4 regions of the Shigella dysenteriae genome follow, and region 4 is predicted to be linked to each of the others. Evidence: predicted binding sites of a transcription regulator. Region 4 holds the regulator's gene; each other region holds the start of a gene.
What was found. Region 4 encodes PurR, which represses purine synthesis genes. Its sites were predicted from a motif close to CANGCAAACGTTTGCNTG; they were not measured.
Positions count from the first base shown of each region.

Region 1: purL (phosphoribosylformylglycinamidine synthase) is a predicted target of PurR. The motif match lies at 2,034-2,051, and genes of this name have one in related genera.
Region 2: purE (5-(carboxyamino)imidazole ribonucleotide mutase) is a predicted target of PurR. The motif match lies at 2,548-2,565, and genes of this name have one in related genera.
Region 3: pyrC (dihydroorotase) is a predicted target of PurR. The motif match lies at 2,602-2,619, and genes of this name have one in related genera.

Region 1 is NZ_CP055055.1:3,507,593-3,513,134, reverse strand. It holds gene tadA (tRNA adenosine(34) deaminase TadA) at 1-316, shown strand, start outside; gene mltF (membrane-bound lytic murein transglycosylase MltF) at 313-1,869, opposite strand; gene purL (phosphoribosylformylglycinamidine synthase) at 2,127-5,542, shown strand, end outside.
Region 2 is NZ_CP055055.1:1,307,276-1,312,817, reverse strand. It holds gene cysS (cysteine--tRNA ligase) at 1-1,125, opposite strand, end outside; gene ppiB (peptidylprolyl isomerase B) at 1,299-1,793, shown strand; gene lpxH (UDP-2,3-diacylglucosamine diphosphatase) at 1,796-2,518, shown strand; gene purE (5-(carboxyamino)imidazole ribonucleotide mutase) at 2,636-3,145, shown strand; gene purK (5-(carboxyamino)imidazole ribonucleotide synthase) at 3,142-4,209, shown strand; gene HUZ68_RS06120 (carbamate kinase) at 4,408-5,301, opposite strand; gene HUZ68_RS06115 (oxamate carbamoyltransferase subunit AllH family protein) at 5,298-5,542, opposite strand, start outside.
Region 3 is NZ_CP055055.1:1,949,172-1,954,713, forward strand. It holds gene solA (N-methyl-L-tryptophan oxidase) at 1-527, opposite strand, end outside; gene bssS (biofilm formation regulator BssS) at 642-896, opposite strand; gene dinI (DNA damage-inducible protein I) at 1,186-1,431, opposite strand; gene pyrC (dihydroorotase) at 1,505-2,551, opposite strand; gene HUZ68_RS09340 (lipoprotein) at 2,657-3,217, opposite strand; gene grxB (glutaredoxin 2) at 3,351-3,998, opposite strand; gene mdtH (multidrug efflux MFS transporter MdtH) at 4,062-5,270, opposite strand; gene rimJ (ribosomal protein S5-alanine N-acetyltransferase) at 5,506-5,542, shown strand, end outside.
Region 4 is NZ_CP055055.1:2,512,911-2,518,452, forward strand. It holds gene mepH (peptidoglycan DD-endopeptidase MepH) at 1-681, shown strand, start outside; gene sodB (superoxide dismutase [Fe]) at 809-1,390, shown strand; gene HUZ68_RS11990 (MFS transporter) at 1,536-2,705, opposite strand; gene cydH (cytochrome bd-I accessory subunit CydH) at 2,871-2,960, opposite strand; gene purR (HTH-type transcriptional repressor PurR) at 3,259-4,284, shown strand; gene punR (DNA-binding transcriptional activator PunR) at 4,281-5,213, opposite strand; gene punC (purine nucleoside transporter PunC) at 5,326-5,542, shown strand, end outside.

The DNA.
Region 1 (5,542 bases), 990 kb from region 4:
GAGGCAGGGCGGTCTGGTGATGCAAAATTATCGTCTGATCGACGCCACGTTGTATGTCACGCTTGAACCATGTGTAATGTGTGCCGGAGCGATGATCCACAGTCGCATTGGTCGCGTGGTCTTTGGTGCGCGTGACGCGAAAACTGGCGCTGCGGGATCTTTAATGGATGTGCTGCATCATCCGGGTATGAATCACCGAGTGGAAATTACGGAAGGAATACTGGCGGATGAGTGCGCGGCGTTGCTCAGTGACTTCTTTCGCATGCGCCGCCAGGAAATTAAAGCGCAGAAAAAAGCGCAATCCTCGACGGATTAATTTTGTTTCTCTTCACTCCCTTTCCTGGAAAACAGCAGAGAGGGAGAATGGGGCAAATAGTTTGATGACGACTGGGAAAGAAACGAGAGAAAAGGAAATTTCTCTTTGCCCAACTCCGTAGGCGATACCGCCGGATAATCCTGCGCCAGTTGCATCGCCGCTTCTGTAGCCTGCTTCTCTTTCTCTTGCATATAACCCACCAGGCTAATCTGATACTTACGAATATTTTCGACATAAGCGTAGGCTTCATGCCCACGAGCGTAGCCGTAAGTCAGCTTGCTGTAATAGGGTTTCTGGCTAAGTAAAGGCAGACGCTGTTTTACGTCAGCCCAACTGTCAGGATTCCCTTTGGTTTTTGCCGTCAGGGCGCGGGCATCCAGCATATGCGCATAGCCCATATTGTACGCAGCGAGGGCAAACCAGATCCGCTCGTTCTCCGGCACACTTTCCGGCACTTTACTCATCATATCCTGCAAATAACGCACGCCACCGCTGATGCTCTGTTCGGCATCGGTACGATCCGTAATGCCGAGGCTTTGCGCGGTATTTTTGGTTAACATCATCATGCCGCGCACACCCGTCGGTGAAGTGGCCTGTGCATCCCAGTGCGATTCCTGATAAGCAATAGCGGCCAGCAAACGCCAGTCAATTTCTTCGGCGTATTTCTCAAACAGGGGCTTTAACTGCGGCAGTACCGCATCGACGGCGCGTAAAAATGTGCGCGTATCGACGTAATCAAAATCATCGCCATGCCCCAGGTATTTCTCTTCAATGCGTGCCAGCGTACCGTCTTCATTCATTTCGTTGAAGAAGTCGAGCAGGGCGGCGGAAAGGGTATTATCGCCATCTAACGGGCTAAACCAAGTCACCGGTTGTTCATCGGTGATATCGAGCGCTACGGCGAGCTCCGGGTGAACGCGCTGAAACAGGCTGATGGCGACAGAATCAGCAATGGTGTAATCGAGTTTTCCTTCGATGACATCTTCCATTAATTCCGCAGAGCCTTTTTTGTCGTCTACCTTCCAGCTTAATTCCGGGAATTTTGTTTCTTTCAGGGTCTGGAGATCGTTAACCACCACATGACCCGGTGCAACGGTGAGTTGCTCCGCCGTCAGGTTGCCCAGCGTACGTGGGCGATACTGACCCACTTTATAAACCAGTTGTTGTGACACGGAATAATAGGTAGGGCCAGGCTGATAATTTTTTACCCGCTCACTGTTATAGACAAGTCCTGCCGCCAGCAGGTCGGCGTTACCATTATCGAGGTCGTCAAACAGCTGGCTGATATTCTGCCGCACGGTCACTTTCAGTTTTACACCGAGGTAATCGGCAAACTGTTTCGCCAGTTCGTAATCCAGGCCAAAAGGTTTCCCGTTGATTTCGTTATAAGTCAGGGGAGTATGAATGGTGCTCACACGCAACTCTCCCCGCGCTTGAATGGCGGCGATACGGTTGTCGGCTTTACCAAACCAGGGAATGGATGGCCAGAGAGCGACCGCGAGCAGCAGTGCCAGAATGCCGATGAACAGATAATTAATCTTTAATTTTTTCAATTAGTTAATTCTCTGTGTCGTGCGCGTCCCAGCTTGAAAAAACGTAATAATAGTGAAAGGTTTACTCATAAATGAGCGGCATTTTGCGTAAACCTGCGCCAGATGGCAACTTATTACAGCCATTGGCGGCACGCGTTGCTAATTCACGATGGTGATTTTATTTCCACGCAAACGGTTTCGTCAGCGCATCAGATTCTTTATAATGACGCCCGTTTCCCCCCCTTGGGTACACCGAAAGCTTAGAAGACGAGAGACTTATGATGGAAATTCTGCGTGGTTCGCCTGCACTGTCGGCATTCCGAATCAACAAACTGCTGGCACGTTTTCAGGCTGCCAGGCTCCCGGTTCACAATATTTACGCCGAGTATGTCCATTTTGCTGACCTCAATGCGCCGTTAAACGATGATGAGCACGCACAACTTGAACGCCTGCTGAAATATGGCCCGGCACTCGCCAGCCACGCCCCGCAAGGCAAACTCCTGCTGGTGACCCCGCGTCCTGGCACCATCTCTCCCTGGTCTTCGAAAGCGACCGATATTGCCCATAACTGCGGGCTACAACAGGTAAACCGCCTTGAGCGCGGCGTTGCTTACTATATAGAAGCCGGTACGCTGACCAATGAACAATGGCAGCAGGTTACCGCTGAACTGCACGACCGCATGATGGAAACGGTCTTTTTTGCTTTAGATGATGCAGAGCAGTTGTTTGCCCACCATCAACCGACTCCGGTTACCAGCGTTGATTTGCTGGGGCAGGGCCGTCAGGCGCTGATCGACGCTAACCTGCGTCTTGGCCTGGCTCTGGCGGAAGATGAAATTGACTATCTGCAGGATGCTTTCACAAAGCTTGGTCGTAACCCGAACGACATCGAGCTGTATATGTTCGCTCAGGCGAACTCTGAGCACTGCCGCCACAAAATTTTTAATGCCGACTGGATTATCGACGGTGAACAGCAGCCGAAATCGCTGTTCAAGATGATCAAAAATACTTTCGAAACCACGCCAGATCACGTTCTCTCTGCTTATAAAGATAACGCCGCCGTAATGGAAGGTTCTGAAGTGGGCCGCTACTTTGCTGACCACGAAACGGGCCGCTACGATTTCCATCAGGAACCGGCGCATATTCTGATGAAAGTCGAAACTCACAACCACCCGACGGCGATTTCTCCGTGGCCGGGCGCGGCGACCGGTTCCGGCGGCGAAATTCGTGATGAAGGCGCCACCGGACGCGGCGCGAAGCCGAAAGCGGGTTTGGTTGGTTTCTCCGTTTCCAACCTGCGAATTCCTGGCTTCGAACAGCCGTGGGAAGAAGATTTCGGTAAGCCTGAGCGCATTGTCACCGCGCTGGACATCATGACCGAAGGCCCGCTGGGCGGCGCGGCGTTTAACAACGAATTTGGTCGTCCGGCACTGAATGGCTACTTCCGTACTTATGAAGAAAAAGTGAACAGCCACAACGGCGAAGAGCTGCGCGGTTATCACAAACCGATCATGCTGGCGGGCGGGATCGGCAACATTCGCGCCGATCACGTACAAAAAGGCGAGATCAACGTCGGTGCGAAACTGGTCGTTCTCGGCGGCCCGGCAATGAACATCGGTCTTGGCGGCGGAGCGGCGTCTTCCATGGCGTCAGGTCAGTCTGATGCCGACCTCGACTTTGCTTCCGTACAGCGCGACAACCCGGAGATGGAGCGTCGCTGCCAGGAAGTGATCGACCGTTGCTGGCAGCTTGGTGATGCCAACCCAATCCTGTTTATCCACGACGTCGGCGCTGGCGGTCTTTCTAACGCGATGCCGGAACTGGTGAGCGACGGCGGGCGCGGCGGTAAATTTGAACTGCGCGATATTCTAAGCGACGAACCGGGCATGAGCCCGCTGGAAATCTGGTGTAACGAATCCCAGGAACGCTACGTGCTGGCGGTTGCTGCCGATCAATTACCGCTGTTTGACGAACTGTGTAAGCGTGAGCGCGCACCCTACGCGGTGATTGGTGAAGCGACCGAAGAACTGCATCTTTCTCTGCACGATCGTCATTTTGATAATCAGCCGATCGATCTGCCGCTGGACGTCCTGCTTGGTAAAACGCCGAAGATGACCCGCGATGTACAAACGCTGAAAGCGAAGGGCGATGCGCTGGTCCGTGAAGGGATCACCATTGCAGACGCGGTGAAACGCGTACTGCATCTGCCGACCGTGGCGGAGAAAACTTTCCTGGTGACCATCGGTGACCGCAGCGTAACCGGCATGGTGGCGCGCGATCAGATGGTGGGGCCGTGGCAGGTGCCGGTCGCTAACTGCGCGGTCACTACCGCCAGCCTCGACAGCTACTACGGTGAAGCGATGGCGATTGGCGAGCGTGCGCCGGTTGCGCTGCTGGATTTCGCCGCCTCTGCCCGTCTGGCGGTCGGTGAAGCGTTAACCAATATTGCCGCAACACAGATTGGCGATATCAAACGCATTAAACTTTCCGCCAACTGGATGGCGGCGGCAGGCCACCCTGGTGAAGATGCGGGCCTGTATGAAGCCGTTAAAGCCGTGGGCGAAGAGCTTTGTCCGGCGCTGGGCCTGACGATCCCGGTGGGTAAAGACTCTATGTCGATGAAAACCCGCTGGCAGGAAGGTAACGAAGAGCGCGAAATGACGTCGCCGCTGTCGCTGGTGATTTCTGCATTTGCCCGCGTGGAAGATGTACGTCACACCATCACGCCGCAGCTTTCTACCGAAGATAACGCACTGCTGCTGATTGATTTGGGCAAAGGCAATAACGCGCTGGGCGCAACGGCGCTGGCGCAGGTTTATCGTCAGCTTGGCGACAAACCGGCAGATGTACGCGATGTCGCGCAACTGAAAGGCTTCTATGACGCGATTCAGGCGCTGGTTGCACAGCGTAAGCTGCTGGCGTATCACGACCGCTCTGATGGCGGCCTGCTGGTAACGCTGGCGGAAATGGCCTTTGCTGGTCATTGCGGCATTGACGCGGATATCGCCACTCTGGGTGACGATCGCCTGGCGGCGTTGTTTAACGAAGAACTGGGTGCGGTCATTCAGGTTCGTGCCGCTGACCGTGAAGCGGTCGAGTCCGTACTGGCACAGCATGGGCTTGCTGATTGCGTCCATTATGTTGGGCAGGCGGTTTCCGGTGACCGTTTTGTGATTACCGCCAACGGGCAGACTGTATTCAGCGAAAGCCGCACTACGTTGCGTGTCTGGTGGGCAGAAACTACCTGGCAGATGCAGCGCCTGCGTGACAACCCGGAGTGTGCCGATCAGGAGCATCAGGCGAAATCAAACGACGCCGATCCGGGCCTGAATGTAAAACTGTCGTTCGATATCAACGAAGATGTGGCAGCACCGTATATTGCCACTGGCGCACGTCCGAAAGTTGCCGTACTGCGTGAGCAGGGCGTGAACTCGCATGTTGAAATGGCGGCAGCTTTCCACCGTGCGGGCTTTGATGCTATCGACGTGCATATGAGCGACCTGCTGACTGGACGCACGGGACTGGAGGATTTCCACGCCCTGGTCGCGTGCGGTGGTTTCTCCTACGGTGATGTGCTGGGTGCCGGTGAAGGTTGGGCGAAGTCTATCCTGTTCAATGACCGTGTACGCGATGAGTTTGCAACCTTCTTCCACCGTCCGCAAACGCTGGCGCTGGGGGTATGTAACGGTTGCCA
Region 2 (5,542 bases), 1.2 Mb from region 4:
TGCCATATCTTCTGCTTTCAGACGGTTTACTTCACGCGCCATATCAAACAGCACGGAATAGGCTTCCGGGGTGTTGAAATCGTCGTCCATCGCTTCAATAAAGCGCGCTTCAAACGCTTCGCCACCGGCAGGCGCAACGGTTTTATCTGTGCCGCGCAGCGCAGTGTAGAGACGCTCCAGCGCCGCACGCGCCTGCTTCAGGTTCTCTTCGCTGTAGTTCAACTGGCTGCGATAGTGGCCCGACATCAGGAAGTAACGCACGGTTTCGGCGTCGTAGTATTTCAGCACATCGCGAACGGTAAAGAAGTTACCCAGCGATTTGGACATTTTCTCGCGGTCAACCATCACCATTCCGGAGTGCATCCAGTAGTTCACATACTGGCCATCATGGGCACAGGTGGACTGCGCGATTTCGTTCTCGTGGTGCGGGAACATCAGGTCTGAACCGCCGCCGTGGATATCAAAGTGGTTACCCAGCTGCTTGCAGTTCATTGCCGAACATTCAATGTGCCAGCCAGGACGGCCCGCGCCCCACGGAGACGGCCAGCTCGGTTCGCCCTCTTTCGACATCTTCCACAGAACGAAGTCCATCGGGTTGCGTTTGTCGTCGACCACGTCAACGCGCGCACCTGCCTGCAGCTGGTCGAGATCCTGACGCGACAGCACGCCATAAGTCGGATCGGTCGGGACGTCGAACATCACGTCGCCGTTGTCCGCCACATAAGCGTGACCTTTGGCGATCAGTTGTTCAGTAAGTTCAATAATTTCTGCGATATGGTGCGTCGCGCGCGGCTCCATATCCGGGCGCAGAATGTTCAACGCATCAAAATCTTTGTGCATTTCGGCGATCATGCGATCCACCAGCGCCACAAAGCTTTCGCCATTTTCATTGGCGCGTTTGATGATTTTGTCGTCGATATCGGTAATGTTGCGCACATACTTCAGCTTATAGCCGAGGAAACGCAGATAGCGCGCAACCACGTCAAAAGCAACAAAGGTACGCCCGTGACCGATATGACAGAGATCGTAAACGGTGATTCCACACACGTACATGCCGACTTCCCCGGCGTGAATAGGCTTAAATTCCTCTTTTTGGCGTGTCAGAGTATTGAAGATTTTTAGCATCGAAGATTCCGTTTAGACATGTGTGGGTAATTGAGTTGCGTATAATACCCATATTTCCCGCGCGAATCAGCATACATTGCGTGATGATCCGATCGTGCGGTTATGCTATAACACCACCCTATATATGACCCGAACTGGGTTGAAGCACCAATCAAACGGAACAGGATGCAAAAATGGTTACTTTCCACACCAATCACGGCGATATTGTCATCAAAACTTTTGACGATAAAGCACCTGAAACAGTTAAAAACTTCCTGGACTACTGCCGCGAAGGTTTTTACAACAACACCATTTTCCACCGTGTTATCAACGGCTTTATGATTCAGGGCGGCGGTTTTGAACCGGGCATGAAACAAAAAGCCACCAAAGAACCGATCAAAAACGAAGCCAACAACGGTCTGAAAAATACCCGTGGTACGCTGGCAATGGCCCGTACTCAGGCTCCGCACTCTGCAACTGCACAGTTCTTCATCAACGTGGTTGATAACGACTTCCTGAACTTCTCTGGCGAAAGCCTGCAAGGTTGGGGCTACTGCGTGTTTGCTGAAGTGGTTGAAGGCATGGACGTGGTAGACAAAATCAAAGGTGTTGCAACCGGTCGTAGCGGTATGCACCAGGACGTGCCAAAAGAAGACGTTATCATTGAAAGCGTGACCGTTAGCGAGTAATCGTGGCGACACTCTTTATTGCAGATCTTCATCTCTGCGTGGAAGAACCGGCGATCACCGCCGGTTTTCTGCGTTTTTTAGCGGGGGAAGCCCGCAATGCCGACGCGCTGTATATTCTTGGCGATCTGTTTGAAGCGTGGATTGGCGACGACGATCCCAACCCACTCCATCGCCAGATGGCGGCGGCGATCAAAGCGGTGTCCGATTCCGGCGTTCCCTGTTATTTCATTCATGGCAACCGTGATTTTCTGCTCGGCAAACGCTTTGCCCGTGAAAGCGGCATGACGTTATTGCCGGAAGAAAAGGTGCTCGAACTTTATGGTCGTCGGGTGTTGATTATGCATGGCGACACGCTGTGCACCGATGACGCGGGTTATCAGGCTTTTCGCGCCAAGGTCCACAAACCCTGGCTGCAGACGCTATTCCTCGCCCTGCCGTTGTTTGTGCGCAAACGCATTGCCGCGCGAATGCGCGCGAACAGTAAAGAAGCCAACAGCAGTAAATCGCTGGCGATCATGGACGTTAACCAAAACGCGGTGGTCAGTGCGATGGAAAAACATCAAGTGCAATGGCTGATTCACGGGCATACCCATCGCCCGGCGGTACATGAACTTATCGCCAACCAGCAACCTGCTTTTCGCGTGGTACTCGGTGCCTGGCATACAGAAGGTTCGATGGTGAAAGTCACGGCGGATGACGTTGAGCTGATTCATTTTCCGTTTTAAAAAACCCGCAACTTTGCTGATTTCACAGCCACGCAACCGTTTTCCTTGCTCTCTTTCCGTGCTATTCTCTGTGCCCTCTAAAGCCGAGAGTTGTGCACCACAGGAGTTTTAAGACGCATGTCTTCCCGCAATAATCCGGCGCGTGTCGCCATCGTGATGGGGTCCAAAAGCGACTGGGCTACCATGCAGTTCGCCGCCGAAATCTTCGAAATCCTGAATGTCCCGCACCACGTTGAAGTGGTTTCTGCTCACCGCACCCCCGATAAACTATTCAGCTTCGCCGAAAGTGCCGAAGAGAACGGTTATCAGGTGATTATTGCGGGCGCAGGCGGCGCAGCGCACCTGCCGGGTATGATTGCCGCCAAAACGCTGGTGCCAGTGCTGGGCGTGCCAGTACAGAGCGCCGCACTGAGCGGTGTCGATAGCCTCTACTCCATCGTACAAATGCCGCGCGGCATTCCGGTGGGTACGCTGGCGATTGGTAAAGCTGGCGCGGCAAACGCGGCGTTACTGGCAGCACAAATTCTTGCGACTCATGATAAAGAACTGCACCAGCGTCTGAATGACTGGCGCAAAGCCCAGACCGACGAAGTGCTGGAAAACCCGGACCCGCGAGGTGCGGCATGAAACAGGTTTGCGTCCTCGGGAACGGGCAGTTAGGCCGTATGCTGCGTCAGGCAGGCGAACCGTTAGGCATTGCTGTCTGGCCGGTCGGGCTGGACGCTGAACCGGCGGCGGTGCCTTTTCAACAAAGCGTGATTACCGCTGAGATCGAACGCTGGCCGGAAACCGCATTAACCCGCGAGCTGGCGCGCCATCCTGCCTTTGTGAACCGCGATGTGTTCCCGATTATTGCTGACCGTCTGACTCAGAAGCAGCTTTTCGATAAGCTCCACCTGCCGACCGCACCGTGGCAGTTACTTGCCGATCGCAGCGAGTGGCCTGCGGTGTTTGATCGTTTAGGTGAGCTGGCGATTGTTAAGCGTCGCACTGGTGGCTATGACGGACGCGGTCAATGGCGTTTACGCGCCGATGAAACCGAACAGTTACCGGAAGAGTGTTACGGCGAATGTATTGTCGAGCAAGGCATTAACTTCTCTGGTGAAGTATCGCTGGTTGGCGCGCGCGGCTTTGATGGCAGCACCGTGTTTTATCCGCTGACGCATAACCTGCATCAGGACGGTATTTTGCGCACCAGCGTCGCTTTCCCGCAGGCCAATGCACAGCAGCAAGCGCAAGCCGAAGAGATGCTTTCGGCGATTATGCAGGAGCTGGGCTATGTGGGCGTGATGGCGATGGAGTGTTTTGTCACCCCGCAAGGTCTGTTGATCAACGAACTGGCACCGCGTGTGCATAACAGCGGTCACTGGACACAAAACGGTGCCAGCATCAGCCAGTTTGAGCTGCATCTGCGGGCGATTACCGATCTGCCGTTACCGCAACCGATAGTGAATAGTCCGTCAGTGATGATCAACCTGATTGGTAGCGATGTGAATTATGACTGGCTGAAACTGCCGCTGGTGCATCTGCACTGGTACGACAAAGAAGTCCGTCCGGGCCGTAAAGTGGGGCATCTGAATTTGACCGACAGCGACACATCGCGTCTGACCGCGACGCTGGAAGCCTTAATCCCGCTGCTGCCGCCGGAATATGCCAGCGGCGTGATGTGGGCACAGAGTAAGTTCAGTTAACCTGGTGCTCATTTGATTGCCGGATGCGGCGTGAACGCCTTATCCGGCCTACACCGATCCGGTACCCATTGTAGGCCTGATAAGACGCGCCAAGCGTCGCATCAGGCATTGTGCGCCAATTGCCGGATGCGGCACCAATTGTAGGCCTGATAAGACGCGTCAAGCGTCGCATCAGGCACAAATGTCTAATGCCTACAACTACAGCGAAATACAGGTCCCCGCTTCGCCCGCCAGCGTCTCTTCAATTCGCGATAACGCCCCAATCCACGCGGGTTTACCACGGCTTCTGACATAACCACTCACCGCCGTTACCTTCGGCCCCATCGAACCATCGGCTTTGGCAAATGGCGCTAACTCATCCGGTGTGGCATGGCGAATGGCACGTTGCTGCGGCGTTCCCCAGTTTTCATATACCGCATCAGCATCGGTGAGGATCACCAGTCCATCGGCGTTAATTTGCTCGGCGAGCAACGCAGCGGCGAGATCTTTATCAATCACTGCTTCACTCCCTGCTCCGTCATCCGTCACAGGCACACCGCCGCCGCCACTGCAAATCACCACATGCCCCTCTTTGAGCAACAACTCGATGGCTTCGCTGTCGAGAATTTTACGCGGTTGCGGAGACGCCACCACCCGGCGCAAATATTTACCATCACGTTTCATCTGCCAGCCGTAAGCCGCTTCCAGTGCCTCTTGTTCTTCTGGCTGATAAACCGGACCAATAAATTTCTCTGGCTGCAAAAACGCCGGATCATCAGGCGAAACTTCAATGCGCGTCAGCACCGTCGTGACAGGCGGCATCTGCGGCTGTGCGCTCAAACTCTGCGCCAGCATATAGCCAATCATCCCCTGACTTTCTGCCACCAGCACATCCAGCGGATACGGTTCTACCTCTTTCCACGCCAGATTCTGCAATGCCAGCAACCCCACCTGCGGCCCGTTGCCGTGAACAATCGCCAGCCGATAAGAACGGGCCAGGCGCGCCAGCGCGGGTACAGCACTGGCGATATTGCGATATTGATTTTCTGCCGTCAGCGCCTCACCGCGCTGGAGTAAGGCGTTGCCCCCAAGAGCTACAACCAGTGTTTTCATGGTTTTCCTTGTAATAATTGTTGGCCAAGCCAAAACCCCAGCAGCGTATCTGCCCCTGACGTATGCCCCAGCGCCAGCAGCGAATCAATCGCAACAGCGGTACGTTTCGGGCAACTCAGAGCATGAACAAAGTGCAGGAGTGGCGAGGCGAAATATCCTTGCGCGGCATAACGTAAATAACTGACGCTCACCGCTGTGGTAACGAGTTGAAGATTGTCGGAACAGGCAAAAAACTGGCGAC
Region 3 (5,542 bases), 560 kb from region 4:
CGAATTGCGGTGACCGAGCAGTTGAACAGTTGCGCACAGCCCGCTTCCTTCGCCAGTTGGATCCAGGTTTTAATCGCCAGTTCGCTGCGTAAAAAGCCGGAATCAGTCTCAAATAAGCCGATGTAGTTGTCCGGGACGCGTATTTCTGGCCAGCGGGCCATAATCCCTTGCGCATCGAGCTTTTCAACGTTGAGTTGCCACTGTTCGGCGCTGTGGGCGACGTTGGCGAGAAATGCGGAGTCAGCCGGGCCAAGGTTAATGACACCAGAGCGTACAAAAATGGGATCATCTTCGTTGTGGCGGGAGAGGTCATCCCACAGCGTTTGTGCGCGGAGGACCAGCGGGACATACTTTTCGCCTTCACCATAAGCATGGCGAATTAATCGCGTATCGCCGTGGTGGCTGCCGTGTTGATGTGGTGGCATATGGGCGTCGGTCATTAGCACGTTTAAACCGGCGCGGGTTGCATAATACCCGGCGGCAGCGCCTACGGAACCGCTGCCAATAATGATGAGATCGTATTTCATTTTTTTCTCTCTGCTCTCATGGTTTAAGCAGAGTAATTAACTGAATGCAGATATACAACCCAGAAATGGTAAAGGCACCGGTGAGGTGCCTTTTGGGTGGATGGTCATGTCATGTTAATGACGCCGATACTCGTTTACCTGGAAATCACCGGATTCAATTTTGGCGATTCCTGCTTCTAATATCGAAATAAATTGTCTGGCAACATCAGTGGTTAACCAGAGCGTCTGACCAACTTCAGTCCCTTCCTGCTCGGACTTATTTGGGGTCTGGTAGTGCAAACGCAACATCAGCGCATCATAGCTATCAACGGTGCTGATGTCCCACCCTACGAGCGGATGAGTCTGAATGACTTCATTATTTTTTTCCATCATGGCCCCCTAATTCGTGTTACTAGACAACGTTATTCGAGGTTCAATGCGTTTTTATCTGAAGCAACTTCAGTATACCAATAAGTAAGGGTATTCACCGAATTTTTAAAGGGGGAAACAGATAAATTTCTGCTTTTAAGATTTATATGAACAATAAAACAGCATGTCATTCATATTTTTTTAGCATATTGTGCAATTATTTTGAGGAAGTGTAGAAATTTTGTACTCAAAATTCGTAAGTAAAATAAAAAAGCCGGGGCGACCCGGCAAAAACAAAAATCACTGCATATTATTCGCTGACAAACCAGTCATCGGCGCTTTCCCACGTTTCCTGGAGAATTTCGCTAATGCGCTGTTTATCTTCTTTTGTCGCGCCAATAACCGATAAATTATTCGCTGCGGCATAACGTACCGATACGTGGCCTTCATTATCAGGAAACGCATACTGAATACGGCGGGAAAGTTCGCCAGCCAGGGCGTCAATAGCCCCAGCTGGCAATGGAGAAGTTTTCGCTATGGTGACTTCAATTCGCATAATAGCCCCCTGTTGAATATACTGGTTATTTATACAGGTAAAATAACCTAATGACAACAGGAAGCTACGATTTTTATTGTTTAACGGACCAGCGTACCGTTTCCCCGGCGAGGAATGGCACCAGGGTGTCATCAGTCAGTGCGATGCTTTCAGCAACCTGATGCTCTTCACGTACCAATTCGATGAATGTGTCGTTGACCGGCAACCCATAGAACTGCGGGCCGTTTACAGAACAGAATGCTTCAAAGTGCTGCAGAGCATTCATCTCTTCAAAGACGGTAGCGTAACTGCCCAGCGCGGTTGGGGCGTTGAAGCAGCCCGCGCAGCCGCAGCTGCTCTCTTTGCGATGACGTGTATGTGGCGCAGAATCCGTACCGAGGAATACTCGATTAAAACCGCTGGCGACCAGTTCACGCAGTGCCTGTTGGTGAATATTGCGTTTGAGGATGGGTAGACAATACAGGTGCGGACGCACGCCACCAACCAGCATATGGTTGCGGTTAAACATCAGATGTTGCGGAGTGATGGTAGCAGCCAGCCGTTCATTTCCGTCACGGACATAGTCGGCTGCGTCTTTGGTGGTGATGTGTTCAAAAACGACTTTCAGTGCAGTCAGGCGCTGGCGCAGCGGTTCCATCACGCTTTCTATAAAGCGCGCTTCACGATCAAAAATGTCGATATCTGCATGTGTCACTTCACCATGCACCAGTAGCGGCATACCGATTTTTTCCATGCGCTCAAGTACCGGCATGATTGCGTCAATTGACGTCACGCCGTGGCTGGAGTTAGTGGTTGCGTTTGCCGGGTAAAGTTTTGCAGCGGTGAACACGCCTTCGTTAAATCCGCGCTCCAGCTCATTAGGATCCAGCGAATCTGTTAAATAACAGGTCATCAATGGGGTGAAATCGTGCCCGGCAGGTACGGCGTCAAGAATACGTTGGCGATACGCCACGGCAGCCTCAACGGTGGTCACGGGCGGAGCCAGATTGGGCATTACGATAGCCCGTCCATAAATTTCGCTGGTATACGGCACGACAGTTTTTAACATGTCGCCATCGCGGAGGTGAAGGTGCCAGTCGTCTGGGCGGCGGATCTTTAATACCTGGGATGGTGCAGTCATTAATCTCTATGCTCCGGCTGAAGGGATGTTTTTGCCGGACACAAAGGATAAGCGGAAACGTTTTCCTTTGCACGAAAAATAAAGGGCGCGAATGCGCCCTCGTGATTAATCAGTAAATGGAATGACAATTTCGCCTGGCTTCACTTCAATGCCTTTCGCCAGTTTTTTCGCCATTGCTTCGCCCTGGCTGCCATCTTCGCGCAGGACGTAAGCAGGTTGCTGGTTAAAGTAATTGCGTAATGCCTGGTTCAGATAGGGAAGCAACGTTTGCATCACCGTTTGCATTTTTTCCGGTTGTACCGTCGCATCGACCACCTCCATCTCTTTCAGGAAGATCGCGCCTTTTTCTTTATCAAACACGGGCAGCGCTTTCAGCTTCAGTTTCATGGTCGCTTTCTGACTACCGAACAGGGAGTTCATGTCCAGATTGGCGTCTCCGGTTAGGGTAACCTTATTCGGCTCTTCGCGACCAATTTGGCTGGTCAGGTTTGTCAAAACAATATGGGCGTCAGCCACGCCGGGTAAACCGATATCTTTTGAGAAATTATTATGTTTCGCAAGCGACTGGTTAATTTCTTGTTCGGTGATGGTGTATTGGGTGAGTTGATTACAGCCAACGAGCAGGCCACTGACGATCAATGCAGCGGCAAATAAAAACTTGTTCATGGTAGTCCTCGACATGAAATCTGCGTCAATATCCTGACACAACGCAGCATGTGTCACCAGCGATAAACTCGCCAGCAGAAAAAACTGAAAACGGCGGCAACCCGCGAATACAGGCTGCCGCGGCGGGTCAGGATTAAATCGCCATTGATGATAACAAATTGATTTGTGTCTGTTTCGCCATATTATCGCGGTAATCAGCAACGCGGCTTGGCCAGTTAATTCCGGCTACCAGCGTCAGATTACGCAGTAGCGGGAATAGCTGAATATCATCTTCCGAAAGTTCGCCATTCACGGCGTTCGGTTTGACGATCAGTTTGTCCAGCGCACGTAAATCATCGCTGATATTCTTAATCAGACCGTCAGAGTGGGCCAGCAGGTCGGCAAAATTACCCGCGCTGGCCTCTTTCTTGTCGACGAAATATTTGCGCGCGGCGGGAGTAGAAAACTCATCAAATGCCGATTTGGCAAAACGCGGCAACAGCAGTTTGTTGGCGTAGCCATTGACCTTGCGCAGCCACTCTTCAATGGCAGGGGAACGTTTGCCGGTCAGTAACGGTTTGCCGTCGAGTTTATCGACATAGTGAACGATGTCCATGCTTTCTGGCATATAGCGGCTGTCATCTTTTTGCAGAATGGGAACCTGTTTTTGACCGACCATCCGGGTGGGTGTTTCTGCGTCGTCGTTGAGCAGAACATGTAATTCGACGGGGATATTTTTCAGGCCGAAAATCATGCGGGCTTTGAGGCAGTAAGGGCAGTGATCGTAAATGTATAGCTTCACGTGACTCCTCCATTTGGCTGTCAGTTCACTTTCAGTATGGAGGAGTCAGGGGGGAGTATCAAATCAGGCGTCGCGTTCCAGCAAACGACGCGCGGCGCGTTTCTGGCTAAACTGCCAGCCCAGCGCAAGGAAAGTGAAGATGCCAATAATGCCCAGCATCATCCACGGAAGCTCTGGTTGGTGCGCCGATTTGCCCAGGTCAAACAGCCAGCCGCCACCGATATAACCAATAGCGCCACCAATCGCCAGACCCAGACGGCTAAACCCCATATAGCTGCCGCGAGCTCTTGCGTCCGCCAGCGAAGCACTTAAGGTTTCACGCGCAGGCTCGGCAATGATCGACCCGATATAAAACAGACAAATCAGGGTGAAAAGTTGTTGCAGGCCGCTGACCATGCCCACCGGCATCATGCTTAATGACATTATCAACAGCCCAGCCATCAACCGGTGTTCCAGACGAAAATGCTTTTCACTCCAGCGGGCGATAGGGTAGAGCAACGTTAACGACAGACACGCTTCAATGGCATACATCCATTTAACGGCAGAGGGCGCGCCCGCCACGTCGTTGACCATAATTGGCAGCATCAGCATCACTTGAACAGCCAGCATGTAGTAACCCGCCAGCGTCAGGACATAGGTGACAAAACGCTTGTCGCGCATCACGCGGGTCATGCCTTCGCGAACGGGCGTGCGTACGGTGGAGAGTTTCCATGCCGGTAATAACCACGCATTGAACGCTGCACACAGTACAAACAAAACTGCCCCTGTGGCGCAGACCAGGCGAAAGTCGTATTGCAACAGCCAGCTCCCCAACAATGCGCCAATGACCGCACCGGCACTGTCCTGCATCATCAACAGCGAGAAAAAACGACCACGTTGTTGTGGACGGATTAGTTTCACCACCAGCGCCGAACGCGGCGGATCAAACAACGTGCCGCCGAGTCCCGAGAGCAGGCATGAAAACCACAATAGCCACGGTTCGTGGGCGATACCCATTGTGGCGAATCCGGCGGCGCGCATCAGCATACCGGTAACAATCATCGGTTTGGCACCAAAGCGGTCGGCAATTGCGCCGCCGAAAATACCCAGACCTTGCTGAATAAACTGGCGTAGACCGAGAGCAATACCGACCATGACGGCGGCCCAGCCCATTTGATCAACGAAGCGGATAGAGATCAGCGGGAAGACAACAAAGAACCCCAGCACGACCAGCATATTATCGATGAGCAGGAAATATTTACCCAGGTTCCTCGCCTGCGACACGCGGGACATTTCCCCTCCCGGGAAATAAAAGATGAGCACTTTCTATTCTGCATTGCCGCTAAGACTTTTCCCATCACTTCGGGGACAATATTTTTTTATCAAAACGTCGCTTTGATAGAGAGTTTTTATCAAATATGTGAATAATGCAGAAAATGGCATTTTGGACTTTTCACAGGGTCTGGTTGCGCAGGTATAGTAATACTTACAGCGTATTAAAGACGTTACGGGAAGGAGTAGGTATAGAATGTTTGGCTATCGCAGTAACGTGCCAAAAGTGCGCT
Region 4 (5,542 bases):
ACGGCAACCACCAAAAAGACCCAGAAAGCCAGCCAGAAAACAGCGAAAAAAGCCGCCAGTAAAAGTACGACCAAAAGCAAAACCGCTTCTTCCGTTAAAAAATCTTCCATTACCGCTTCTAAAAACGCCAAAACTCGCAGCAAACATACCGTCAATAAAACGGCCTCAGCCAGCTTTACCGAAAAGTGTACCAAACGTAAGGGCTATAAATCGCATTGTGTGAAAGTCAAAAATGCCGCGTCAGGAACCCTTGCCGACGCACACAAAGCGAAGGTGCAAAAAGCCACAAAAGTGGCAATGAATAAACTGATGCAGCAAATTGGTAAGCCATATCGTTGGGGTGGCAGCTCACCGCGTACCGGTTTTGATTGCAGCGGCCTGGTTTATTACGCTTATAAAGATTTGGTAAAAATTCGTATTCCGCGTACGGCGAATGAAATGTATCACCTGCGTGATGCAGCGCCAATCGAACGTAGTGAACTGAAAAACGGCGACCTGGTCTTTTTCCGTACTCAGGGACGCGGTACAGCCGATCATGTCGGCGTATATGTCGGCAACGGCAAATTTATTCAGTCACCGCGTACGGGTCAGGAAATTCAAATCACTTCTCTCAGTGAAGACTACTGGCAGCGCCACTATGTTGGCGCTCGCCGGGTAATGACCCCAAAAACACTTCGCTAAAACTTTACCCTGTTGTTACGGCAACAGGGTAAGTTCATCTTTTGTCTCACCTTTTAATTTGCTACCCTATCCATACGCACAATAAGGCTATTGTACGTATGCAAATTAATAATAAAGGAGAGTAGCAATGTCATTCGAATTACCTGCACTACCATATGCTAAAGATGCTCTGGCACCGCACATTTCTGCGGAAACTATCGAGTATCACTACGGCAAGCATCATCAGACTTATGTCACTAACCTGAACAACCTGATTAAAGGTACCGCGTTTGAAGGTAAATCACTGGAAGAGATTATTCGCAGCTCTGAAGGTGGCGTATTCAACAACGCAGCTCAGGTCTGGAACCATACTTTCTACTGGAACTGCCTGGCACCGAACGCCGGTGGCGAACCGACTGGAAAAGTCGCTGAAGCTATCGCCGCATCTTTTGGCAGCTTTGCCGATTTCAAAGCTCAGTTTACTGATGCAGCGATCAAAAACTTTGGTTCTGGCTGGACCTGGCTGGTGAAAAACAGCGATGGCAAACTGGCTATCGTTTCAACCTCTAACGCGGGTACTCCACTGACCACCGAAGCGACTCCGCTGCTGACCGTTGATGTCTGGGAACACGCATATTACATCGACTATCGCAATGCACGTCCTGGCTATCTGGAGCACTTCTGGGCGCTGGTGAACTGGGAATTCGTAGCGAAAAATCTCGCTGCATAATAACTGATGGCAAATGCAGCATTGCCTGATGCGCTTCGCTTACCATGCCAACGCGGATGAGGCGTTAACAGCGTATTCGGCAAGATAAATCGCACGTTGTCAGCAACTGTAACGCAGAAGGTTATCCTTCTGCGTTTTTGTTTAATTAGCTGTTAGCAACGCAAACTGTTTCAGGTTGTTTTCTGGCTGACATAAACACCAGCAATAATGCCAGTCCCGCGACAATCGCTCCCATCACCGGCACAAAGCTGTATCCCAGCCCAGCGGAAATTACCGCACCACCAGCAGCTGCTCCCAGCGCATTTCCAAGATTAAAGGCACCAATATTGACTGATGAAGACAGACCTGGCGCTTCACTGGCGACACGCATCACGCGCATCTGTAACGGCGGTACGACCGCAAAGGTTGCTGCGCCCCACACCACCATGCTAATAGCTGCGCCGAACTCATTGCGGGCCAGGAACGGGATTGCCAGCATAATCACCATCAACAACAACAAAAAGCCTTTCAACGTGCCGTTAACTGAACGATCTGCCAGTTTGCCGCCGAGATAGTTACCGATAGAGAATCCGACACCAATCAGCACCAGCATTGCCGTGACGAACACTGGTGTTGCGTGGGTAATACTTTGTAGTACCGGAGAGATATAGGTGTAGAGAGTAAACATTGCACCAGCTCCCAGTACCGTCGTCAGCAATGCAGACAGCACCTGCGGACGCATTAATACCGCCAGCTCTTTTTTCACTTCAGGTCGTGCCCCTGCACCACCTTTAGGTAATGAGAAGAACAGACTTACCATTGAAATCACTCCCAGCCCCGCCGTTGCCAGAAATGACATCCGCCAGCCGATGGTTTCACCCAACCAGGTCGCCGCCGGCACGCCACCGATATTTGCCAGGGTTAACCCCATAAACATAGTGGCAACTGCGCTGGCCTGTTTATGTTTTGGCACCACGCTTGCGGCCACGACTGAACCCAAACCAAAAAATGCTCCGTGATTCAGGCTGGTCAAAATGCGTGAAAGCATCAGGGTCATATAATCCGGCGCGATGGCGGAAAGTACGTTGCCGAGCGTGAAAATTGCCATCAGGAAAATCAACGCACTGCGGCGGGCACGATGAGAAAGTAGAAGCGTCATCAGCGGCGCGCCAACCATTACGCCAACTGCATAGGCACTGATTAACATTCCGGCAGCGGGAATCGAGACATCCACACCGCGCGCAATGACGGGCAACAAGCCCATTGGCGAGAACTCCGTTGTCCCGATACCAAACGCGCCAATCGCCAGCGCCAGCAACGGATAGTTAATTTTCATGCCTTATCTCCACCTCTTCGCGTCATTACGCGATATTCATTAAAGTGGCGAAAGCATGACAGCAATCACAAAAAAATGAAAATAACAAAAAGAGAAAACACTTTTGCCATTTTGCTAACAAACAGGAAGGAGATGCGAGGGAGAACGCGCTCCCTCGAGAGGAAATCAGTGCAGCGCGGCAGTCAAACCCACGGCTACGATCAAACCGAGGACGATAATCGTTGTTACCAGTGAAAATTTAAGGTCGGTGCTCATCAAGTTTTCTCCTTTTTTATTACCACACAAAAAGTGATATTACGCATTTTTACACACTGTGATGAAAAAATCTCCCGTCATTTATAATGATAAGTGTTTTTACCACTTCCCCTTTTCGTCAAGATCGGCCAAAATTCCACGCTTACACTATTTGCGTACTGGCCATTGACCCCTTCCTGACGCTCCGTGTCGTTTTTCCGGCGTACCGCAACACTTTTGTTGTGCGTAAGGTGTGTAAAGGCAAACGTTTACCTTGCGATTTTGCAGGAGCTGAAGTTAGGGTCTGGAGTGAAATGGAATGGCAACAATAAAAGATGTAGCGAAACGAGCAAACGTTTCCACTACAACTGTGTCACACGTAATCAACAAAACACGTTTCGTCGCTGAAGAAACGCGCAACGCCGTGTGGGCAGCGATTAAAGAATTACACTACTCCCCTAGCGCGGTGGCGCGTAGCCTGAAGGTTAACCACACCAAGTCTATCGGTTTGCTGGCGACCAGCAGCGAAGCGGCCTATTTTGCCGAGATCATTGAAGCGGTTGAAAAAAATTGCTTCCAGAAAGGTTACACCCTGATTCTGGGTAATGCGTGGAACAATCTTGAGAAACAGCGGGCTTATCTGTCGATGATGGCGCAAAAACGCGTCGATGGTCTGCTGGTGATGTGTTCTGAGTACCCAGAGCCGTTGCTGGCGATGCTGGAAGAGTATCGCCATATCCCAATGGTGGTGATGGACTGGGGTGAAGCAAAAGCTGACTTCACCGATGCGGTCATTGATAACGCGTTCGAAGGCGGCTACATGGCCGGGCGTTATCTGATTGAACGCGGTCACCGCGAAATCGGCGTCATCCCCGGCCCGCTGGAACGTAACACCGGCGCAGGCCGCCTTGCCGGTTTTATGAAGGCGATGGAAGAAGCGATGATCAAGGTGCCGGAAAGCTGGATTGTTCAGGGTGACTTTGAACCCGAATCTGGTTATCGCGCCATGCAGCAAATACTGTCGCAGCCGCATCGCCCTACTGCCGTCTTCTGTGGTGGCGATATCATGGCAATGGGCGCACTTTGTGCTGCTGATGAAATGGGTCTGCGCGTCCCGCAGGATGTTTCGCTGATCGGTTATGATAACGTGCGCAACGCCCGCTATTTTACGCCGGCGCTGACCACGATCCACCAACCAAAAGATTCGCTGGGTGAAACAGCGTTCAACATGCTGTTGGATCGTATCGTCAACAAACGTGAAGAACCGCAGTCCATTGAAGTGCATCCGCGCTTGATTGAACGCCGCTCCGTGGCTGACGGCCCGTTCCGCGACTATCGTCGTTAATCACCCGTTGCGGGAGTCTCTTCCGGCTCCCGCAGCCACTCCTTATTCAGCGTCTCACTATCGCCGAGATACTCAAGCAGCCAGGTTAACGCAGGCGACATATCATTTTGCTGCCATGTCAGACAACATGCCGAATCCGGGAAGGGGTTTTCCAATTCAAGTGCTACCCACTTCCCCTCATTAAGCCACGGTTTGGCGAAATGTGTTGGCACCATCCCTATGCATAATCCTGCCGAGATACAGGTTGCCGATGATTCCCAGTCAGGCACGACAACTCTTTTTTGGTTATCCAGCAACCAGGTAATACGTTTAGGTAGCGTTCGCGAGGTGTCTTCGCGCACCAACGACGGCCAGTTGCGCAACGTATCATCGCTGAATGGGCCATCCATCAACGCCAGCGGGTGGTGGCTGGCAACAACGCAACTCCAGCTTAGCATCCCCATATCCCGGAAGGCATAACGACCGCCTACCGGAATCGCGCGTGTTGCGCCAATCGCCAGTTCCACGCGCCCGTCGGAAAGCGCATCCCAGACACCGTTGAACACTTCCTGAAAGACAAGAAGTTCGACATCATCAAAATGGCGATAAAAATCAACGATCATCTGCCGTGTACGTTCTGGCCTGACAATATTATCCACTGCGATAGCTAACTGACCGCGCCAACCGTTCGCTATCTGCTGACATTGCTGGCGGGTGATCTGCATTTTTTTGACAACAGAGCGCCCTTCTTTGAGAAACCACGCTCCAGCAGCGGTCAGCTCCACATCACGGTGCCGTCGTTCAAAGAGCGGCACCGCCAGCCACTCTTCCAGCTGACGCACGGTATAGCTGACCGCAGAAGGAACGCGATGCAGCTCCTGTGCCGCAGCGCTAAAACTACCATTACGCGCTACCGCATCAACAACTTCGAGTGAATATTCTGACCACATAGTCTGCCTGCAAAATTTTTGAAATCAGTCATCAAATATTACCGTTTCACAACACTAATTTCACTCCCTACACTTTGCGGCGGTGTTTAATTGAGAGATTTAGAGAATATACATGCAACCTGGGAAAAGATTTTTAGTCTGGCTGGCGGGTTTGAGCGTACTCGGTTTTCTGGCAACCGATATGTATCTGCCTGCTTTCGCCGCCATACAGGCCGACCTGCAAACGCCTGCGTCTGCTGTCAGTGCCAGCCTTAGTCTGTTCCTTGCCGGTTTTGCCGCAGCCCAGCTTCTGTGGGGGCCACTCTCCGACCGTTATGGTCGTAAACCGG